2 regions of the Pseudomonas sp. GW821-FHT02H09 genome follow, and region 2 is predicted to be linked to the other one. Evidence: riboswitches for the same ligand, from Rfam matches in the RefSeq annotation. Region 2 holds a riboswitch; the other holds the start of a gene.

Region 1 (3,400 bases), on a different contig from region 2:
GCCTGCAAGGCCAACGCCGCGAGACGCTTTTGCATCACCGCTTCGCCGGCGAGCAACCCCACCAGTTCGGCGCGCTGACCGTCGACATCGGTCAGGGAGTCGAGCAGATACAACATGCCGCCACACTCGGCCAGCAACGGCTTGTCGGCCGCGTGGTGCGCGCGGATCGCAGCCAGCATCGTGGCGTTTTCCGCCAGCGCAACATGATGCAATTCCGGGTAGCCGCCCGGCAGGTACAAGCTGTCAGCCTCGGGCAGTTCGCGATCATGGATCGGCGAAAAGAACAGCAACTCGGCGCCCATCGCCCGTAGCAGGTCCAGGCTCGCCCCGTAGGTGAAAGCAAATGCCTCATCGCGAGCCACGGCAATCCGCACACCGGCCAATAATGGCTCGGCGACGACAACCTCAGGCGCAGCGAACCCGACTGCCGGCGGCAACGCCACTTCACAACTGCTGGCCAAGGCTTCGGCCGCCGCGTCGAGGCGCAGATCCAGATCATTCAGTTCGCTGGCCTGCACCAGGCCCAGGTGGCGGCTCGGCAGTTCGATCCCGGTTTCGCGAGACAGCGCGCCATACCAGCGCAGGCCTTCGGTCAGGCTGCCTTCGAGCAATTGCGCGTGGCGCAACGTGCCAACCCGGTTGGCCAGAACGCCGGCAAACGGCAAGTCCGCCTGATAGCGCGCCAGCCCCAAGGCCAGAGCACCGAACGTCTGGGCCATGGCCGTACCGTCGATCACGGCGAGCACCGGTACGCCGAAGTGCCGCGCCAAATCGGCGCTGGACGGCGTACCGTCGAACAGGCCCATGACGCCTTCGATCAGGATCAGGTCAGCCTCGCCCGCCGCTTCCCACAGCAGTCGACGGCTTTCTTGTTCGCCGACCATCCACATGTCCAATTGATACACCGGCGCGCCGCTGGCGCGCTCGAGAATCATCGGGTCGAGAAAGTCCGGACCGCACTTGAATACCCGGACCTTGCGCCCCTGATTGCGATGCAAGCGGGCCAGCGCGGCGGTCACGGTGGTCTTGCCCTGACCGGAAGCCGGTGCGGCGATCAATACCGCCGGACAATGACGTGCATCACTCATGCTTCAATACTCACAGCTCAATGCCCTTTTGCGCTTTGATCCCGGCCTGGAACGCATGTTTGAGCACGCCCATTTCGGTAACCGTGTCGGCCAGATCAATCATTTCGGGCTTGGCGCCGCGGCCGGTTACCAGCACGTGCTGCATTGGCGGGCGAGCCTGCAAATCGCTGAGAACCAGGTCCAGGTCGAGATAACCGTGCTTGAGGGCGATGTTCAGCTCGTCAAGCACCACCAGGCCAATGGCCGGGTCACGCAGCAGTTCACGGGACACTTCCCAGGCCGCTTCGGCTGCGGCGATGTCACGCTGGCGATCCTGGGTTTCCCAGGTGAAGCCTTCGCCCATGACGTGAAAGCGTACTTGCTCGGGAAAGCGTCGAAAGAACAGCTCCTCCCCGGTGCTGTTGCGACCCTTGATGAACTGCACCACGCCGCATTTCATTCCGTGGCCCATGGCCCGTGCAAGCATGCCAAAGGCAGAACTGCTCTTGCCTTTGCCGTTGCCGGTCAGGACCAACAGCAGCCCGCACTCGTTCGGCGAGTTGGCAATACGCTCGTCGATCACGGCTTTTTTGCGCAACATACGCGCCAGATGGCGTTCGTCACGATCGGGGGATTCAGTCATGGCAGCTCTCCGTTGGAACGATAACGGGGGGGCAGGAATAGAAATAGACGGCATAAGCCTGGCATCGCCCACCGTGATGCCGCTGGATGGATCAGGCCGGTCTCCGGGCTCATGAGGGGCATCGCTGCCGAGCTGCACGCCTTCCCGTATCGACAGTCGACACAGTGGCCAAAAGCGCAGCCTTGACTCATTTACCGTTGCGGGGGCAGCGCCGGGATCGCTGTCCGTTCTGTTAAAGAACGCACACTCACCGGCTTCCCTGTTTCACTCTGTCGACCTTGGGTCACAGAGCACCTGAAACAAGTCGCGAAGGTTAGAGGGTTGGGGGTGGAGCGTCAATTAAACCCGGGGCGTTCGCCCGCGATATTATGTGCCGTCGTTCAATAAACTGACGCCAATCTTGTGCCACACTGAAAGCAGTGATATCAAATAGCCACAACACTAACATCACAAAAATAAAGGTGGGCAACATGCAAGGCATGATCATCAGCAATCCGAAGCTGGAATTCCTGCGCCCAGTGCTGGAGCGCTGGTTTGAATGTATCGATCGCTACATCCAGGTACGCGGTGATAACGAATCCCCTTATTGGTTTGATGAACGCACCAACCTTGGGCTGCTCTCGGCTGCCGCCTGGATGTCGGAAATGGTGACACTGGAACAGACCCCGACGAAAAAACAGCAGGAAGACGGCGACCGCAATGGACGTGCCGACCTCTACATCGCCACCAATGAGGAACGGGTCTACATCCAGGCCACCCAGCGCTGGCCGCGGGTCAATAACCTGAACCTCACTCAAGCGCTGCTCGACGCCGTGAGCGATGCCAGGAAGATCAGCTACGCCAGCGATCTGAAGCTCGGTTGCCTGTTCGTAGCGCCACACAAACCACAACACAGCGCCACCCCAGAAGAACTCCAGGACATGGTCGACGATCTGCAAAAGGAACATACCTGCGCCGTGGCCTGGTACTTCCCTTACCCCTATCACAAGTTGCGCAATGAAGCAGGCAACTATCATCCGGGCGTCGCCGTGCTATTCAAAGAAGCCCGCGGCTGAAACGCTGAACCACCGGGCAGCTTCGCCTCTCTATGGTTACATCGGTGCATTCATAGGGGAACCAGCATACTCAAGCCGCAACTCGCCACTGCCATCGCCATCGCCATCGCCATCGCCATCGCCATCGCCAGCAAGCTGTGCTCCTACAGTTTGCGGCACAACGTCAGGCCATCGCCTAACGGCAACAGTGACAAATCGACACGCAAGTCATCCTTCAAGGCGCGGTTCAATGCCTGGATGGCTCGAGTGTCTTCACTCTCAGGATTCACCTCAAGCACCCGCCCGCTCCACAGCGTGTTATCGAAAATCGCCAGACCGCCACTTCGCAGCAGACGCAAGGCACTCTCCAGATAGGCAGGATAGTTGGCTTTGTCAGCATCGATGAAGATCAAGTCGAAACAGCCACCCTGCCCTTGCTGCTCGATCTGCGCCAGGGTTTCCAGTGCAGGCGCCAGACGCAAATCAATTCGCTGCGCCACACCCGCCTCCTGCCAGTAACGGCGTGCAGTGGCGTTGTAATCACCCGGGATATCGCAGCAAATCAAGGTACCGTCATCCGGCAAGGCTGCGGCCATGCACAAGGCGCTGTAGCCGGTGAAAGTACCGACTTCCAGCAAACGCCTGGCGCCGGTCAG
Region 2 (3,400 bases):
ATGATTTTCTCCAGATGATTGACCCCCAGATGAATCGCCATGGTCGCTCCATGCTGTGCCAGGCTGCCGAGTTCTTCCCCGGCCGGCATCGCCGTTTTGTCGGCATAGCGGGTCAGAATCACGCTCTGGGACACGTCCGGTAGCGTCAGCTCCGCGCCCAGCAGGGCCGCGCAGGCTGCGGTTGCCGTTACGCCAGGGATGATTTCAAAGGGAATATTCAACTCGCGCAAATAGCGAATCTGCTCGCCAATTGCGCCGTACAGGCTCGGATCGCCGGAATGCACCCGGGCCACGTCCTGACCTTTGCCATGGGCGGTCTTGATCAATTCAATGATCTGCTCCAGGTGCAATTCTGCACTGTTGATCACCTGTTCGGCCTGGTGGCCTTCCAGCACGGCAGCGGGCACCAGCGAGCCGGCATAGATGATGACCGGGCAACTGCGGATCAGCCGCTGGCCTTTGACGGTGATCAGTTCCGGGTCGCCGGGACCTGCGCCGATAAAGTAGACGGTCATGGCTGTTTCCTGTGCAAAGTCGTGTCGGCAATGCTTCAGATGAAGATTGCTCATGATCAAGGGCGGGGATTATCGGGGATTTTACGGCGCAGATGCCAATGCAAAGGTGGCCTGGGCGTATTTCTGTCGCGAGATCAGCAGTTTGGCCGGGCTTTGCGTCAGATGCTCGGCCAGTGCCAGCGCAGCGCTTTCGGCCACGCCATAGCAACCGGTGCGTTCAAATGCGATCTCTGAGCGATGACTCAGTTGTGGCTCATAGGCAGCGAGCTGTGCACTGCTGAAGAATGTCAGCGGCAACGCCAATTGCGCAGCCAGCTCAAGCAGGCCAGGCTCCTCTCGTTTCAGGTCGATACTGGCCAGGGCCTGGATCGCTTGCAGATCGATGTGGTGAGCCTGCAACGCCTGATCGAGCAACGCCTGTAGCGTGGCGGCGGGGCAGCCACGCTGGCAGCCCAGGCCGACTACCAGGGTCGGCGCTGTGCTGATGTCAGTCATGCGCGGTATTGGCCTTCGCTTTTGCGACGGAACAACCAGGCGCTGATCAGGCCCAGGGCCAGCCAGAACGCGGCGTTGGTCAATTGCGAAGCGATTTTGAATTGTGCTTCGAGCGCTTCCGGCGCCAGGCTGGAATGCACCTGCGGTTGCGGCGCGCCAATGATGTGCGGTACCGCCAGAATTGCCACGCCGAGAATCTTCAATAGCCAGTGTTTGCCAAACACGATCAGCGCAATGCCGACAGCGGTGGACGCCGCGGTCCCGGCCCACCAGGTCTGCCGTTGCAGCAGGTCAGCGGCGGCAGTGCCGGGCAGCTCCGGCGGCAGGCCCATGGTCGGTGCCAGGCAGAAGGTCGCGTAACCGGCCAGGCCCCAGAGCAAACCTTCGGACGTGCGACCCGGAGCGCGCAGGGTATAGAGACCCGCAAGCATCAGGGCGAAACCGACGGCCACCACCAGATTGCCACCGGTGGTCGAGAGCACGCGCTGCCAGCCGTCCTCCGGCTCCCAGGCTTCGGCATCATGGGTATGACCGGCCATGGCGCCTTCAGCGTGTTCGTGGACTTCGGCGGCCGGGGCCTTTTCATAGGTTTCCGCCTGGAGAATCAGCGGCGCGACCCAGAAGCTTTGCAGCAAGGTCAGCAACAAGGCCGCGAGCAGCCCTGTGAAACCTGCGGTTTGCGCAATACGCTTGATCATGTCAGCAGGTCTCAATGGCACGGAAAAGCGGAGCTGTGACGGGTGTCGTGGGCGGCGTTGTGCACCGCTTCGATATGCGAGAAACCGGCGAAATACACCAGGCACGCGCCCAGAATCGATGCGCCGATGGCGGCAATCAGACGTTGGCTCAGGGTGGACGTGGTGCTGGCGGTGCCTGCGTGGCGGGTGCTGCTGATGATCGACATGGCGCTTCCCTCTGATGTGTCAGCGGGTGAATCGAGCGCATGAAAACCCCTGCGAGACAGGCTCGCAGCGGTTCAAACAGCGCCCGCCCACCGCGGGTTTGTTATTTCAGTATTGCGGGCCGGTCTCCGGGCTCACGAGGGGTTTGGGCCAGTGCCTTCACCTGCAAGAGTCACCTTCCCATGCCGAACTGCTGGCACAGTGGATCTGACTCTTCGCTCGCTTACCGTTGCGGGGGCAGCACCGGACTGATCAAGGCTTTGAGTAAAGCACATGACTCACCGGTTTCCCGTTTCACCCTGTGAAGGGCACCCGTAACAAGTTGCGTAGGAGAGCATGGGCGGGGGATGAGAGTCAATTGGCAAGGTTTCTCACTTGTTGGACCGAGGCGCTTCCATCGCGAGCAAGCTCGCTCCTACAAGGGGACCGCGATTGAATGTAGGAGCGAGCTTGCTCGCGATGGCGTCGTCACAGTCACCATAGATCTCTGTCCGGACATTGACCCGCCCCCAAGCGATGCGTAGCCTTGCGCTTTCGAGGTTCTTCGGCACTCTCGCCGAAGCTAAGAAGGGAACGCGGTCAATGCCGCGGCTGCCCCCGCAACTGTGAACGGTTCCGTTTCTGCCATGCCACTGCACCCTCTATCCATAGAGCGAGCGGGAAGGCGCAGAAATCGCCAGTCGAAAGACCGGCAGGCCGTCAGCCAGGAGACCTGCCTCGTACCAGATTCTCACTACAACCGGGCGGGGTGATCCGGTGGCGAAATCTTCCGCGCCCATCGGTGTGGTTGTCGTCCCGTATGCCCGCCACCTTGCCAAAGGGCATCCGATGAAAACACTGGCCAAACTTCCCGTCACCATCGTCACCGGCTTCCTCGGCTCGGGCAAAACCACCTTGCTGCGGCATATGCTTGATAACGCCCAGGGCCGCCGCATTGCAGTGATCGTCAACGAATTTGGCGAGCTGGGCATCGACGGCGAAATTCTCAAGCAATGTTCCATCGGTTGCACTGAAGAAGAGGCCAGCGGCCGGGTCTATGAACTGGCCAACGGTTGCCTGTGCTGCACCGTCCAGGAAGAGTTCTTCCCGGTGATGCGCGAGCTGGTTGCCCGTCGCGCCGACCTGGATCACATCCTCATCGAAACCTCTGGCCTGGCGCTGCCCAAACCGCTGGTGCAAGCCTTCCAGTGGCCGGAAATCCGCAGTGCCTGCACTGTCGATGCAGTGATCACGGTGGTCGACAGCCCGGCCGTGGCCGCCGGCACCTTCGCTGCGTTCCCGGATCAAGTCGACGCCCAGCGCAAGCTTGACCCGAACCTGGACCACGAATCACCGCTGCACGAACTGTTCGCCGACCAGCTGGCCAGCGCCGACCTGGTGATCCTCAACAAAGCCGACCTGATCAGCCCTGAAGACCTGGCCAAAGTGCGCCTGGAAGTCGCCGAAGAACTGCCGCCAGCAGTAAAAATCATCGAAGCCAGCAGCGGT

The links. Region 2 has a riboswitch for cobalamin ahead of AC07VR_RS13185 (CbtB domain-containing protein). Riboswitches for the same ligand answer to the same signal wherever they lie in the genome.
Region 1: another riboswitch for cobalamin. It lies ahead of cobO (cob(I)yrinic acid a,c-diamide adenosyltransferase); the one in region 2 lies ahead of AC07VR_RS13185 (CbtB domain-containing protein).

The regions. Positions count from the first base shown of each region.
Region 1 covers NZ_JBWKVA010000023.1:79,945-83,344, reverse strand. The annotation lists gene AC07VR_RS26115 (cobyrinic acid a,c-diamide synthase CobB) at 1-1,088, opposite strand, end outside; gene cobO (cob(I)yrinic acid a,c-diamide adenosyltransferase) at 1,099-1,710, opposite strand; cobalamin riboswitch at 1,788-2,023, opposite strand; gene AC07VR_RS26105 (hypothetical protein) at 2,181-2,765, shown strand; gene AC07VR_RS26100 (class I SAM-dependent methyltransferase) at 2,909-3,400, opposite strand, start outside.
Region 2 covers NZ_JBWKVA010000008.1:172,929-176,328, reverse strand. The annotation lists gene cobM (precorrin-4 C(11)-methyltransferase) at 1-515, opposite strand, end outside; gene AC07VR_RS13195 (cobalamin biosynthesis protein) at 597-1,010, opposite strand; gene AC07VR_RS13190 (CbtA family protein) at 1,007-1,708, opposite strand; gene AC07VR_RS13185 (CbtB domain-containing protein) at 1,720-1,914, opposite strand; cobalamin riboswitch at 2,015-2,243, opposite strand; cobalamin riboswitch at 2,433-2,646, shown strand; gene cobW (cobalamin biosynthesis protein CobW) at 2,741-3,400, shown strand, end outside.